Regions from separate parts of the Paenibacillus swuensis genome, predicted to be linked through region 2. Evidence: riboswitches for the same ligand, from Rfam matches in the RefSeq annotation. Region 2 holds a riboswitch; the other holds the start of a gene.
What was found. A riboswitch is a leader RNA that binds a small molecule or an ion and turns the genes downstream of it on or off. The one in region 2 is predicted to bind thiamine pyrophosphate.
Positions count from the first base shown of each region.

Region 1: another riboswitch for thiamine pyrophosphate. It lies ahead of SY83_RS07255 (ABC transporter substrate-binding protein); the one in region 2 lies ahead of thiC (phosphomethylpyrimidine synthase ThiC).

Region 1 covers NZ_CP011388.1:1,661,501-1,669,573, forward strand. The annotation lists gene SY83_RS07250 (thiamine-binding protein) at 8-298, opposite strand; gene SY83_RS07255 (ABC transporter substrate-binding protein) at 321-1,337, opposite strand; TPP riboswitch at 1,437-1,546, opposite strand; gene asd (archaetidylserine decarboxylase) at 1,724-2,515, shown strand; gene SY83_RS07265 (ATP-binding cassette domain-containing protein) at 2,644-3,369, shown strand; gene ltrA (group II intron reverse transcriptase/maturase) at 3,498-4,760, opposite strand; gene SY83_RS23490 (hypothetical protein) at 5,116-5,289, shown strand; gene SY83_RS07275 (beta-galactosidase) at 5,696-8,073, opposite strand, start outside.
Region 2 covers NZ_CP011388.1:1,964,842-1,972,914, reverse strand. The annotation lists gene SY83_RS08630 (ABC transporter permease) at 1-237, shown strand, start outside; gene SY83_RS08625 (glycoside hydrolase family 140 protein) at 394-1,689, opposite strand; gene SY83_RS08620 (spore germination protein) at 1,892-3,325, shown strand; gene SY83_RS08615 (GerAB/ArcD/ProY family transporter) at 3,332-4,429, shown strand; gene SY83_RS08610 (Ger(x)C family spore germination protein) at 4,419-5,528, shown strand; TPP riboswitch at 5,599-5,711, shown strand; gene thiC (phosphomethylpyrimidine synthase ThiC) at 5,855-7,627, shown strand; gene SY83_RS08600 (thiamine phosphate synthase) at 7,651-8,073, shown strand, end outside.

The DNA of each region.
Region 1 (8,073 bases), 300 kb from region 2:
GTTTCATTTATCTGTACTTTTCGGTCAGTTGATCCATCGACGCGCCTTCCGGGTTATGGTATAACGTCATTTGGGTCATGACCCGCGGACATCCGGCCTGAATCATCGCATCGTTCATGTCCTTTACGATCTCCAGAAGGTGCGGCAATTCCCCTTCCAACGTGGTGTTTAGCGCATTCACCTGATGCTTGACGCCGGACTTTTGTATAACTTCAATGGCCCGGTCCACGTATGGAATCACATCTTCATTTCCTTTAACGGACGGTATAATTTGTACACTTAATAATGTAGTTGCCATGTGCTGCCCTCTCCCTTCATCCTTATTCCGGCAAAAAGTCGTTCGTAAACGCCTTCTCCGCTTCCAACGGCTTGTCAATCAGTTTGTATTCCTGCATCCATGCCGCGTAGCCTTCCCACACGCTCAGCTTCTGCTCGCCCCAACGCTTGGCGTCGTCCTGATACTTCGGACTCAGCCATTTCTGCGAAGCGCGAACGAGCTCCGGATCCAGATCAGGCTCCGCTTTAATCAACAGCTCGGCCGCTTGTTCCGGCTCATCAATCGCATACTGATACCCTTTGGCCGTGGCCGCCATAAATTTCTTCACTAACTCAGCATTGTTATTGACATGTTCTTCATTCGTCACGATGACCGGCGTATAGTAATCCAGTTTCTCTGAAAATTCATTCAAATAAACCATATCAATCGGTTCCTTGCGAAGTTCCGCCTCAACCCCGGTCCAAGCGTAGTAGATCCAGGCAAAATCCACATCCCGCTTCGTCATCGTAAAGAAGTCCGCGTCCCCCGCCTGAACGATCTTCACCTTCTTCACATCGGCGCCGTCCGCCTGCATCAGGGAATCCAGCATCGCCTCTTCCGCCGGGGATCCAAAGCCGCCGTAGGTCTTCCCTTCGAAATCCTTCGGGGATTTCACACCCTTGGCAACCGGCGCAGCAAAGCCGGACGTATTATGTTGAATAACAGCCGCCAAGGATACGAGCGGCACATTCTGCAAGCGCGCCAGGGTAACGCCCTCCTGATAGGAAACGCCGAAATCCGCGCTGCCGGTAGCCACCATCTGGTCCGCTCCGCTTTGACCGGGTTGAATGATCTCCACATCAAGGCCCTGTGCCTTGTAGTATCCTTGATCCCTTGCGACGTAGAGACCCGTATGATTCGTGTTAGGCGTCCAATCCAGGACAACCTTCACTTCCTTCAGCTCCGCCGGCTTAGTCTGTTTCTCCCCCTTGGCATTCTCAGCCTTGTTTCCGTCCGTGCCCGCTCCGCAACCTGCCAAAAGTATCGTTCCCGTCAGCAGCAAAATCCCTATTTTTCTCATACCCAACGCATCCATCTCCCCTTCTCTACTAACCAAAATCAGGAAATAAAAAAAAGACCCGCGGATAAACACAGTCGGCTCTAAGAATATGCGCAACTACAGGCGCATCGTGAAATTCTCTCCGCTGGCATTATCCAGTTCAGATTAACGGTCTGCGTCACGAGGACGCACTCTCAGCCTGACTTCATCAAGCTCCCGTATTTCCTATTCAGTTGTTAACAACAATACACGCAATCTTGTCCGTTTTCAACACCTATTTTGCTCGGAATGGCGGTCCGTGTTTCCTGTTGTAAGTTACCTGGTCATTGATTTGTCCTATGAATTATGTCAATATAGTCTGATACACAGATACACTGAGTAGGACAAGGAACAGGTGAACGATAAACATGATGAAATCCGCAATGCGTCTGTTAACCGAACTATCATCACGCAAATTTATTTCTAAGCTGACCGGCGGTTTCGCGCAGTCCCGCGCCAGCCGCAAGCTTATTCCGAAGTTCGCCCAAATGTACGGCATCCGTATCGAAGACGCGGAGAAGGCCCTTTATGAATATGCTTCACTGAACGATTTCTTCACCCGCCGCCTCAAGCCCGGACTTCGTCCGTTGGCCGAAGATACAGCGGCGCTGATCAGTCCTGTCGATGCCCGCATTACAGGTATGGGCGTTATAGACAACGGGTCCCTGCTGAATGTTAAAGGACAGGATTACACCCTTGAAGAACTATTGCATTTCTCTCCCCGCTCGGAAAGTTACAAGCACGGATTCTATTATGTCCTGTACCTGAGCCCGACGGATTATCATCGCATACACACGCCGGTAGCCGGGGAAATGGTGGAAACCGAGCATATTCCCGGTAAAGTATACCCTGTTAACGAGTTCGGATTAAGGCATATGAAACGTGTGCTTAGCCGGAACGAACGCTTAATCTCCTATATTCGTCATAACCGCGGTGAAGTCGCTGTCGTGAAAGTCGGCGCCATGAATGTCAGCAGCATCAAATACGCCGATCCCGGACTTCAAGAATTCGAACGCGGTCAAGAGCTGGCTTACTTTCAATTCGGCTCCACCGTCGTGCTTCTTACAGAAGACGGAACCTTTGACCCGCGAACGGACCTGCAAGTCGGAGATAAGGTTAAGATGGGCGAGGCGCTGGGACTTTTGCATGAAAAGCAGTGAATAGATTAAATTGTGATGAAGCGGCTTCGGCCGCTTTTTTTTGCGGGAGGAAACCGGTGTGAAGCTTGTCCTTTCCCGTGTTATAATCAAAGTAAGCGTATTCTGCAGCGGAAAGGGAGCTACTTATTATGATTATCCGTAATTTGACGAAGTCGATTGATAGCCAACTTATTTTAAATAGGATCAGTATGGAGATTAACGAAGGTGAATTGGTGGCCGTTCTCGGCGCCAGCGGCAGCGGAAAGACAACGTTCCTGAAATGCCTGGCCCTGCGTGAACGCTGGGATGACGGTCAATACATATATGAAGGCAATGATATAACAAATTCGAGTTGGCTGGAGCGGCTTAAGCTGTCCAAACATTGGGCGTATCTGGAGGAAAAGGCGGATATTCAGCCCAGAAAAAGCGCGTTAAAGAACGTGTTAAGAGGCCGATTATTCTACACGCCGTTCTGGAGGCTGATCACAGGTCGTGTTTCCACAGAAGAATATGCGAACGCGATGGATTATTTGGAGAACGTCGGTTTGCTTGACAAAGCGGCATCGCCCGCGGAGAAGCTGAGCGGCGGCGAACGGCAGCGGATCGCGTTAGCGAGGGGTTTTGTGCAACGGGCCAAAGTGATCTACGCGGATGAGCCCATCTCGGGGATCGATCCTTCAGGCGCGGAGCGCGTCATGCAAGATTTCCGTTATGTCTGCAAGCGGGATAAAGCCACGGTCATCTGCACGATGCATAACGCCGAAGTGGCGCAACGCTATGCAACACGCATTCTCGGTTTAGCCGGGGGCAAAATCGTCGTCGACGTCACCGGACGACCGTTGACGCAGCGGGAGCGCAGTTTAATATTTGGGTAGGATAGGATGGCATATGACGAGGACTCTCGGGACGTAAACATATACTTTCCGATGATCAATCGAGTAGGAGGGAGTGATTAACTCCCGACCTCTCACACCACCGTACATACCGTTCGGTATACGGCGGTTCATGACATATTCCGCAGTGAGTTGTATCTGTCCGTTAGACTCTTTAAGCCGCAGGATTCCCAATATTGGTTACCCAGTGCGCGGTGTAAGATTGGACTCTTTGCAATACGCCAATACCCTTTACGGGTATTCCCCCATTCATAGGCTTTATCTCTGGGCATACCCAAGGATATAAGCCTTTTCACTTTGGTTTTTGGATTCTTCCATTGTTTCCAAAGGCACATTCGTAACCTTCTTCTAATCCATGAATCCATCTTTTGAAAGATACTTGGTGTATCCGCAAGCGAGAAGTACCCACACCATCCTATGAGGTATTGGTTTAGTTCCTTAATTCGCTCTTCCATTTTCATCGACTTCTTTCGGGACGTGATCGCTCGAATCTTAGTCTCCGCTTTCTGCAAGGATTGCTTCGCAACCCTCACCTTTGGGTCTTGATTCAAGCTGAAGCTAAATCCAAGAAACTTTCGCTTCCATGGCCGGTCTACCGCGCTCTTGGCTTGGTTTACCTTTAGCTTTAGTTTTGTCTCGATGAATTTGGTGACAGATGCCTTGACTCGTTCGCCTGCTCTCTTGGTTTTCACGTAGATGTTACAGTCATCCGCGTAGCGAACGAACCTAAGTCCACGTTTTTCAAGTTCCTTGTCTAATTCGTCCAGTACGATGTTAGATAGCAATGGACTTAGGGGACCCCCTTGCGGGGCTCCCTCCGAAGTCGGCTTAACTAACCCGTTCTCCATTACGCCCGACTGCAAGTATTTACGGATGAGTAAAAGCACTTTCTTGTCCCTTACTTTCTCCGCAATCTTCATCATGAGCCTGTCATGGTTGACTCGGTCAAAGAACTTCTCTAAATCCAAATCGACAACGAAGCGATATCCTTCTTTCATGAATGTTTTCGCTTTCCTTACTGCGTCATGGCCTCTCCGTCCGGGACGGAAGCCATGACTATGTTCGGAGAACTGTGGATCGAAAACGGGGTTTAGTACTTGGGCGATGGCTTGCTGGATTACTCGGTCTGTCACGGTAGGTATGCCTAGCTTCCGAAAGCCTCCGCCATACGGTTTCGGGATTTCGACCCGTCGCACGGGGCTCGGTTCATAGGTACCTTCTTCTATAGCTTCGCGTATCTTCTGCCAGTTTTGTTTCATGTGTTCGCGTAAGGTTCTTACGCTCATTCCATCCACGCCGTGGCTTCCTTTATTTGCTTCCACACGCTTTAAAGCGCCAAGAAGATTTTCTCGTGACAGCAATTGCTTCAGCATTTCTACAACTCCTTGCGTGATTGGTACCTTCCTCTTGTGCCCGGGATAAACTCTGCCCTGCCGAGGCCCCACACGGGATTCACCGCTTCCTTCCTCAGTCAGGTCCTTATGGATTTTCTGCTTTCATCGCTTTCGTAGAACGCCTTGATGTACAAATCCTATTTCATGTTCAGCCCTTCCGCTCGTGTTGCAACACGTAACGTACTATGGCTTCTGCTGACTTCTGTACGTTCAGCTTGCTTTCACAAACAAGGTTACGGAGGTTGCTCCGCGTACCGTTCAGACCTCCCCAGGTAAGAACGCTATCTTCCTCTCCATTTATCTGCTTCATTTACTTTCATGCGCCTTCGGCAGTATGGGCTTTGACTTGTTAAGCAGTCTCATCCAACGCACGCTAGCCTTATATGAAGTTCGTGTTCCTCAGACCGGAGATTTGCCGCCGGCTTCCTTCAGATTCGACCTCACGGTCGACACCCTTGCCTTAAGCTATGGCTACTACTGCCTTCACCATTCGGGACTTGAACCCTAGAGATAGCGCCCATGCTGGGCGCACTCACAAAAAGCCGGCTTGCTTATTGCAAGTCGGCTTTTTGTTGTTTCATTTGATCTAAGGAACTCCAGAGACGCTAAAGGTTAAATAAGAACACATTCTCGATTCTAAGGAACTCCAGCAACGCTAAAGTGTCAAAATAGATGATTGCAAGGGTGCTTTTAGTTAAATAGCGTGTCTGGAGTTCGTTAGTGTGGAAAAGTGCCCTAAATCGGATCCATAAGGTTACTGGAGTGCGTTAGAGAAAACTTAAAAATCATATTATTTAATTACCCAGCACATAGAGCTCACTCACCAATCTCCCCAGCATCCAAGTTACAATGGAATAAATCAACTGATATGCACGGTACCGAACATAGTTACATTAGATTTTGGGCAGCCCCCGTTAAGCAAGCTCCTTCGTATCCGTCAGAATTTCTACCTGTTGCGGCCGGTACACCGCCACCAGTTCCCCTGCCGCGTCCGCCGCGAACATGACCGTCCGCTCCGCTTCGAGCTCGAAGCCGTAGCTTCTTCCGGTCACCGGATCTTTCACGTTCACGCGGCAATCCATGCCATACTCGGAGACGAAGATATAGAGGGATCCTTCTCTGAACGCCAGCTTCCTGCCGTAAACCCCAGGCAGGTCGCCGCCGGAGATCCATTCCAGCTCCTGAGCGACATTCGCCTCCTTCAAGGCATGGCGATAGACGGTTTCGAGCGTTTCATAACTTTCGTTTAATTCCAGCGGTAACGGACACCACATGAGTTTCCCCTTGCCGATTACCCGTTCCTGCAGAACAGCGGCGCCGTACTTGGCTTCACCCGTAACAGCATCCACCGGCCATTCTGTAGTCAACTTCGCGATCCCATCGCCTCCGAATGATACCGGAAGCAGCTTCCCTGCCGCTTGCAGCGCCTCTTCACGCCGAACATTGGCCAGACGGGTTGCGCCAACCCAATTCTCCACTCGATCGCTAGAGTGCCAGTACTCATCCATTGAAATAGGCCCTGTGATCAACAGAACTCCTCCGTGGGAGCTTACATGCGAGATCAAAGTGTTAAGAGCTTCGCCGGATAAGTTATGCGCGGAAGGCAGAATGATCAGCTTCGGATGATCCTGCTCAGCCAACGCCTCCAAGTGATACTCGCTCAGAGCGCGTAACGGAACATTCATCCGGTGAGCCAATGCGCGCGTAAGCTTGGCCGTGGCATCCCCGGCGAACGCCCGGTTAGAGAAATCGTTGCTGTAAGGGAAAACTACAACGGTTTCCTCCAACTGACGATCTTCGAATAAATACCCGATCTCGCCCATGAACGATCCAAAGTCATACGATACATCCGCTTCCGGTTTCTCCGTCCCGTCCGCTCTCAAAGCCCCGATATGAGATTCATTGATATTATCCATATAGTAATTGATATTCCAGATCCACTGCACCGCGCCGGCACCGCCCGTAGAGAATGCGTAAGCGTATTTCCGCTCCAGAATGTTGCGCAGCTCTTCTTCGGAACGCTTCGCGCGCCCGTCCGGCGTTTCCACGTACATAATCCCTGTCTCCTGAATGAGCGAAGGTTTGTTCGGCGCCTTGGAGAAGATGCCGTCCCATACCAACTGGTCCATCAACCACCAGGAATGCACCGTTGTATAGTCGACCGCTTCTTCATAGAATAACGGCGACGGACGATGCGCGCCGAGCCCTTCATCCTGTCCGACCGTAACCATCTGCTTCGGTTGTATGGCATGAATCGCTTCACGCAATTCGGAAGCCCAGCGATTGTGCATGTCCATCGAGAACAGCACGAAATCCAGCCACGGCCCTCCGCGCTTCACCAGTATTTCCGTCGTGCCGAAAGGAATTTCCTCAGGCATAGGCGGAATAATGGCATCGAATGAAGGCAGCTGCTCCGGCGTCATATTCCACTTGGCTTGCAGAGCAGTAATGGATTCATGGCGTTCCTTCAGCCATTCGCGGAATGCTCTCACTTCGAAGGCGTCGCGGAGCGGACGCGGCGACCACAGACGCTTCGGATCGAACATCGTCGGTTCGTTGATCAGATCCCAATGCAGGTTAGCGGTATGCTGATGACGCGATACGATGGCGGAGATAAAGCGCTTCTGCGCCTCCACACTGCGCGGATCCAGATAAGGATTCACACCTTCCCACAGCTCCGGGGTGAACGCGAAGAAATTGAAGGTCAGTTCAAGACCATGCCGCTTCGAGCTCAGCACGAAAGCGTCGATCGCCCGCAAAATATCTTCGCTGACATGCCCGTCCACAAATCCCATTGTACGCAGCGCCGTCCAGATTCCGGTTCGGATCAGATTGATGCCGGCGCCCGCCATCTGAGCCATATCTCTGTCCCAAACGGATACGTTAGGCAGGTGGAAAAACTTCCTTGCCACATCCGATGTCATGTAGGTCATGCCCACCACCGGCATCGGCTTGCCGTCTTTATAGAAATAATCCCGGCCGGCCGTCAGCATCGCGCCTTCGGTCAACAGAGCCTCATCCCGGCCCCAGAAGCCTTGCTTCAACAGACGTTGTTCCCCATCCGAGGATTCCAGACTGGCTTCCACGGTGTAATATCCCGCTTGTGCTTGGAACGGCAACGTCTTGCGCGTATATCCGGTTACCGCCGCGCTCTTGATGTCGAAGGATTCGGTGAAAAGCGTCTGACGCGCTTCATCCGTTGCGGTTTCCAGATACACAGACAGATCCACATGCCATTCGGTATTCGTATTGGCTTGGTTCAACCCTTGGTATTGAAGGGTAAGGACAGGCG
Region 2 (8,073 bases):
GGCTTTATTTCCTTCCCTCTCATCTTCTTGGGCGGTGTATTCTTTCCCATCAAGGATATGCCGGAATGGCTGCAAGGCATTGTGAATCTGCTGCCCATTGCGCATTTATCCACGGCTATGCGTCAGATTATGAACGTAGGCGCGGGCTTTACCGAGGTGTGGGGAGAACTGGCTCTGTTAGGAGGTTGGACTTTGGCGGCGTTTATTGTGGCGAGTCTGACGTTTAAGTGGGAATAAACTTAAATGAATTTGAAATAAGCCCTGTATACAATCGGAACCCTCCGAACGTGTACAGGGCTTTTTTACAATGGGCATATTAATCAACCTTTAACTGCGGTCGCCTATCCTGAGAGGCCATGATTGCGGTTATTCTACAATGTTACAGAGGGAGGGTTAACGGCTGTCCAGCACCAACACCCAGTCCTGACCTCTCCCGGAAGATGGCGGGTGCAGCATAAGGGTGCCGGTATTCGGCCAAGCCCCAATCGCCATCGTTTCACCCGAGCGCGGATTGTACCAGGAACCGGCCACCTGCTCCCCAACCAACAGGCCGAAGCGGGCATGAACGGACTTGCCGGTCGGACTGTACACATAAGCATACTGCTTTCCGCGTGCCGCCACCAACCGGTCGCCGCCCTCATAGGCAACCACAACCAAGCCTTGGTCCGGCAACAACTCCAACAGGTTGTGTGACAGGGCCAGTTTCTTTAAGTGCTGCATATGGGTTGCCGCGGGCCGTCCGAGGGCTTCCCGCCAATGCATGGGGAAATAGGGTGTCGGTTCCGTGTTCATCGGCCAGACACAATGATGGCCGTAAGTGATGCCAAACCCGCCCGCCAGAAAACCCCAGTAGGCGGCTTGCCGCACATCCCAGTCATCAAAGTACCCGCTCTCCGGCAGAAAATCAATGGGATGATCTTCGTAACGGGGCTCGGCGTCTACCGTCGGTTTCACGGGAGTCAAATGATAATCCTTCGTAACCCAATCGTCATTATGCAAATGTGCCAGGTTATGTCCGGATTGTATCATATTGAAATCAAGCCAATCTTCGTGATGAACCCATTGGGATGAAGAGGCGCCACCGCAAGGATGAAACGTGATCAAGTTGGAACTAGATTCCTTGATGCCCGCCGCCATAGATCTGTTGACGGCATAATGCTCCTCGGTTTCGAGCGGCCGGTCTCCGCCCAGCACCCAGATGATATGCTTTAGGTGTCCGTAACGCTTCCCAATCCACCGTCCGTATTCCCGCGCGTTGTCCGGATTGAAGATGACCGGGCCTTTCCCCCACTTGAGATTATATTTATCTCCCCAGGTCGGCAGCAGCGCAACATAAATCCCTAGAGAAGCGGCGGTCTCTAGGATGTAATCGACATGGTCCCAATACGTATAATCCGAGTCCGGGTACCTTGAATCATCAATAGACTCCGGGTCAATGGATCCGTCCTTTCCAACTGCCAACGGAAGGCGGCCATACCGATTTGGAACGGTCAGACCTTCCAGTTCGGCCAAAGCAACCGCTTGCACAACCGTGAAGCCTAAGGCAGCTCGTTGGTTTAGGTAATCAACCGCTTCTTCCCGGTTCAGCTTATGAAACAACTCCCACGCCGTATCCCCCAGCCAGAAGAAAGGCTGCTCATCCTCTGTTACTAAAAACCGTCCGTTTTCACTTACTTTCAGAGCTTTCATGTAGATCCCCTCCGCCAACATAAATAAATGAATCTTCCAAGAGATTAACACAGAAATATTATATTGTATACAATTAGTACACCGATAGAATACTTAATAGTTCCGATCCAATACTTGATTTAAGTTATGAAATCCGAACTCTTTTCCGCCGTATAAAAAAAGTCGAGTAGGCAAAGATGGGTGGCAAGGAGGTGGGATCAAAGTGGGTCTGAAAAGTGTATTTACCAAGGAATCCATCCAATCGCAACTGAAGGACATTGAGGACGCGAAATTCGAAGATATTACCGTCTTTAAGAGGAAAGCGGTACTCATCTATATCAAGTCGCTTCAGGATTATGCCAACCTTCAACTACTCGTAATTAAACCTTTACAGGATTCAACGGATACCCGCTCTGTTGAGGATGCGTTGCCTTTCTCGCAAATAGTAAACGATAACGATCTAAGTTCATTAATTCGAGATATTTTGAACGGATATACGGTATTGCTCATGGAGCAGTCAGATGAAATATACAAAATAAACACGATGAAAACAAGCCAGCGAAGTATTGCGCCTTCAGAGAACGAAGGCACGGTGTTAGGACCTCAAGATGCGTTTACAGAGTCGCTGGAGACGAACCTGTCCCAGATAAAGAAACGGATCGTCAATCCTTACCTGAAGAGTCCTGGGCTCCGAATCGGAACGGAATCCGGGACGGAAGTTGCGGTCATGTATTTGGAGCATATTGCCAACCCTTCACTTGTGAGCAAGGTCCTTTCCAGATTAAAACATGTGGAGCATCCAGGACTGTTATCCGCTTCGCAGCTGAACTCACTGCTGGAAGACCATCCGTTCTCTCCATTTCCCCAGTTGGGTCTTACCCAGCGTCCTGACAACGTCACCCAAGCTTTATTGAACGGTAAAGTATGCATCCTGATGAACGGGAGTCCGGAGGTCATCATTTGTCCGATAACCTTCTATGAACTGTTTATCAGCCCGGAGGATTGGTACATTCGATGGACGGGCGGGACGGCAATCCGTCTGCTTAGGGTCTTCGGTTTCTTTATAAGCATAATGCTCACGTCCATGTACGTGTCCATCAATACGTTTCATCAGGAGATGCTGCCGCCTGAACTGTTGCAACTCTTATTGGAATCGCGTTCCAAAGTACCTTTCTCCCCTCTGATCGAGGTGCTGTGTATTGAGTTGGTTATCGAAATTCTGAGGGAAGCGGGGGCGCGCATGCCTGCCAAAATAGGTCAGACGATCGGCGTAGTCGGGGGTATCGTCATCGGTACGGCGGCTGTGGAAGCCGGACTTGCGAGCAATGTGCTCATCGTGCTGGTATCCATCTCGGCATTGCTGTCCTTCCTGCCCGCCAACTATCTCCTTAGCACGGCCGGACGTCTCGTTCGGTATGCCTTCATATTCGGTGCAGGGATGTTCGGCTTGTTCGGTCAGATGATGGTGCTGGCGTTTCTCTTGAGTCATCTGCTAAAGCTAACGTCCATGGGACATGTTTACATTTCTACCCCCATGACAAGTGAGCAAACGGACTGGAGAACCAGTATTTACAGAGCGCCGATTCTGCAGTGGCTGAAACAATCCGCTGCCGCGAAAGCGGGGAACCGCGTGAAACGTCCGATGGATGAGGAGTAAGAGCAAATGACCCAATCCGCAAGAGTCAGACATTTAAAGCCGGTGCACGTTATTTTTCTAGGGCAAAATGTGATGGTAGGTTACAGTGTTATTGTGCTGCCTCATCTTCTGAGTCCCGCCGGTCATACCCAGTGGTGGCTCGTAATTATGATGGCAATTATCGCGCAACTCACTCTTATTCCCATGACGATTTTGGCCGGCAAATACCCCGAATTAAACTTGTTTGAAATCAATCGCAAGCTGCTTGGGTTATGGATTGGTTCCGTATGTAACTATGCCATTGTCATCTATGGTGTATTCCAAACGGCGGTGGTCGTTTCAGGTTATGTCATGTTGGTGGGCACGGTGTCTTTACCTGACATGAACACGTATTTGCCGTTGATTGCGCTGCTTCTGGTCGTCGCCTACATCGTATTTGGCGGCATTCGACATATTGCCCGGATGTGTATCCTTTCCTTTATTTTAACGGGATGGATCATTTATTGTCTGAAGTGGTCTATGCAAAAAGGGGAGTTTACGAACCTGTTGCCCTTGTTTCCGCTTGCGCCATGGGAACATACTTGGACTGCGTTTCTATCAGGCTTTCCCTCCATGTTTGGATTTGAATTGGTCCTGTTCTACTTTCCATACATCATAAACCGAAAGCAAGCGCTGAAGCATGCATCCATCGGACTATGGATTACAGTATTGTTATATCTTTCAGTGAGCTTTGCGGGAGTCATTTATTTCTCACGCTGGCAACTGGAGAATGTGCAATACCCTTTGCTTGATATTCTGAAATCGGTAGAATTTACCTTTGTGGAACGTATTGAGAATCTGGGTCTGGCATTATGGTTGTTTACAGTGGTCACCACCGCCGCCGCCTACTTATGGGTGAGCGCCAAAGGGTTGGACGGTTTATGGAGAAAGAAGCGAAGCCTCCATATTTATCTTTGTGTTGCCGCCGTGTTTGTAATCATCAGGGTACCTTCCGCAACCATTATTAAATACGCTTATTATTATCAATACGCCAATGTTGCAGGCTATATATTAATATTGTGGAGCCTATTGTTACTCGGGTTGCATTTCATCAGCCAAAGAAAGGCGGCGCGTCATGACAAGTAGAGCTTTGATAAGCCTAAGCACATGCATGATACTGCTGATCCTGACAGGTTGTGCTCCGGAGATGGAAAGGCAAGCAATTGAAGACTTGGATATGGCGGGTGTAATCGGATTTGATCAGGCTGCCGGGCATAAATACAACGTGACTGTATCTGTTCCTCAACCGACCAACGAACAATCGGATGAGGATAAAGTGCTGTCCTCTGTCGTGCAACTGCCCCATGAAATGTTATACCGTCTTTCGGCTCGTTCCGGAAAAACATTGAGCGCCCGTCAAGTCAGAGTCATTCTGTTCAGCGAGGAAATGGCCAGAAACGAAGGGTTGCTAACCACACTCTTAAATTTATATCGTGATCCGTTGATTTCCAATAACGCCTATATCGCTGTCGTAAAAGGAACGGTACATGAATTTATGTCAGGAGGCATGGCTTCCAAGCAGAAAAGTATGTATTTAAATGATCTCTTGCATCCTCGGGAATCAACATCATTCAGTCCGTTTACTACGTTACGGGACTTTATCTTTCGGGTGACCAATGAGGTAAGCGACCCCATGGTTCCTTACCTGGAAAAGCACGAGGAGATCGTAGAGATCTCAAAAATCGGGTTATTCCGTGAAGATCGATTGGTCGCGTTCAATACGTTGGAAGAAACCCGAATGGTGGAGATGATGCGGAGCGATAAACATATTCCCAATATCACAGTAGATTTGGATCTGGAGGGCTCTTCACAACAATATCTACTCCTTGACTTTGTGAGGAGCCGGATGAAGACAACGGTAAAGGGTTCACTGGACAAAGCAACAATCCATATGAAGCTGATGGAGCAGGGTGCCGTGCAGGATTTTCAGGATGGACTGGATCTTGAGGATCCTGCGGATATAAATAAACTTGAACGTGAAAGTGAAAAGCATATTAAACAAGATGTTCATCGGTTAATCCAAAAATATAACAGGCTTTCCATTGACCCAGCCGGAATCGGAAGATATATACGGGCTGAGTTTAGAGGAGATTGGACGCGAGAAAAGTGGCGAAAATCCATGCAGGATGCGGAGTACAACATCGATGTTCGTGTGAGAATACGGAATACAGGGACGATGAGATGATCAGAAAGAACTATTTTGCCAAATAAGGATTTACAATCTTTACCTTCTCATGTATGCTTGGTTGGAATTACATATTGTTCGCGGGAGCTCGGAGAACCGGGCTGAGAGGAGTGCTGATACGGCACTTGACCGTTATACCTGAACTGGATAATGCCAGCGGAGGAATGAAGCCTTGGAGTCGTAACGACTGACCACAGGACCGCTTGTTTATGCTTGCGGTCTTTTTTTGTCGGGAAATTGCGGTTCCGGATGTCCAGGCGGACCTCTGAAGATGTTTCATGCGCTGATCGAGAGCGGCTAAATCATGTTGAGGAGGTTTTTTGGCTATGTCCAAAATGGCAGAAGAAACGGGAGCGCCGTATATCAAGGCTTTTCCGGCGAGCAGGAAAATTTATGTGGAGGGTACCGCGGATGACGTACGGGTGCCGATGCGGGAAATTGCATTAAGCGACACGGAGACTTCAGAAGGTGTTGAACATAACGCGCCTGTACGGGTATATGATACAAGCGGTTTGTATACGGACGGGGAGCACCAGACCGATATCCGTCAAGGATTACCCGCTCTTCGGCAACCTTGGATTACGCGCCGGGGCGATGTTGAAACATATGAAGGGCGTACGGTGAAACCGGAAGATAACGGAATGCCGGCCGCGGGATGGCGGAGTCAGGAAGCGGAGGAAAGGTTTCCGCGGGTTCATTCGAATCCGCTTCGGGCCAAAGCAGGTCAGAATGTGACGCAGATGCATTACGCCCGCAGGGGCATTATTACCCCGGAGATGGAATTCGCGGCCATCCGGGAAGGGATGGATCCTGAATTTGTGCGGAATGAGATTGCTTGCGGCCGGGCTATTTTGCCCAACAATATTAATCATCCTGAAAGTGAACCGATGTTAATCGGAAGGCACTTCCTGGTGAAGATCAACGCTAATATCGGCAACTCCGCCGTATCCTCATCCATTGAGGAAGAAGTGGAGAAGATGACATGGGCCATTCGCTGGGGAGCAGACACGATCATGGACCTTTCTACAGGTCAGCATATCCATACGACAAGAGAGTGGATTATACGTAACTCCCCGGTTCCGGTGGGAACGGTGCCTCTTTATCAGGCGCTGGAAAAAGTGGGAGGCAAAGCGGAGGCGCTGACCTGGGACATCTACAGGGACACGTTGATTGAGCAGGCGGAACAAGGGGTTGACTATTTCACAATCCATGCCGGCGTGCTCCTGCGTTATGTGCCGATGACGGCGAAACGGGTTACGGGCATCGTCTCCCGGGGCGGATCGATTATGGCTTCGTGGTGTTTGGCTCATCACAAGGAAAATTTCCTGTATACGCATTTTGAGGAAATTTGCGAAATTATGAAGGCGTATGATATCGCGTTCTCGCTTGGCGACGGTTTGCGTCCGGGATCCATTGCCGATGCCAACGATGAGGCGCAATTTGCGGAATTGCAAACGCTGGGGGAATTGACGGAAATCGCATGGAGACATGATGTGCAGGTGATGATTGAAGGTCCGGGTCATGTTCCGTTACACAAAATCAAGGAGAACGTGGAGTTACAGATGGAGATTTGTAAAGAAGCTCCATTCTATACGCTGGGTCCGCTGACGACGGACATCGCGCCGGGCTACGACCATATCACATCCGCCATCGGTGCGGCGTTGATCGGTTCCTTCGGCACGTCGATGCTGTGCTATGTGACGCCGAAGGAACATCTGGGCCTGCCGAACAAGAACGATGTTCGGGAAGGCGTGATCGCGTACAAAATCGCGGCGCATGCGGCGGATTTGGCCAAGGGGCATCCGGGCGCGCAAGAGCGGGATGACGCGCTGTCCAAAGCGCGGTTCGAGTTCAGGTGGCGCGACCAGTTTGCTTTGTCGCTCGATCCGGAGAGAGCGATGGAATTCCACGATGAGACGCTGCCTGCGGAAGGCGCGAAGAGTGCGCACTTCTGCTCCATGTGCGGCCCGAAATTCTGTTCCATGCGGATCACCCAGGATATTAGGGAGTACGCGAAGCGGCATGGAATGGAAACGGAAGAAGCACTGGAGCGCGGCCTGGAGGAGAAAGCCCGCGAGTATTCGGAGAGCCGGCGGTGAGCGGTTCGGCGGGAAGAGAAGGCATGGCAGCAAGAGAAGGCATGCCAGGAAGAGAAGGCATAGCAGGAAGAGAAGGTACGGCAGGAAGAGAAGGCATGGCAAATACGGGGGGAACATCACCGTTTAAGGGTGAGGCGCAAGGAGATCCACGGGGACAGCAAGCCCAGCGCCCAGAACAAGATGGGCTGGCGGTGCATGAGCTGCACGTGATTACCGATGGGAAGCAGCCTTGGGACCGGCTGATTCGCATTGCCGCGGAGATCGCGCCGGTGGTCAGCGCGATCCACTTGCGGGAGCCGCAAGCAGGCGCAGCCATGCTATGCGAGTTGATCGGCGCGCTGACGGCCGCAGGCGTTTCGTTGGAACGGCTGATCGTCAACGACCGCGCCGACGTCGCCTGGGCGATGCGCACAGGCGGCGTGCAGTTGGGCGGCCGCAGTCTGTCG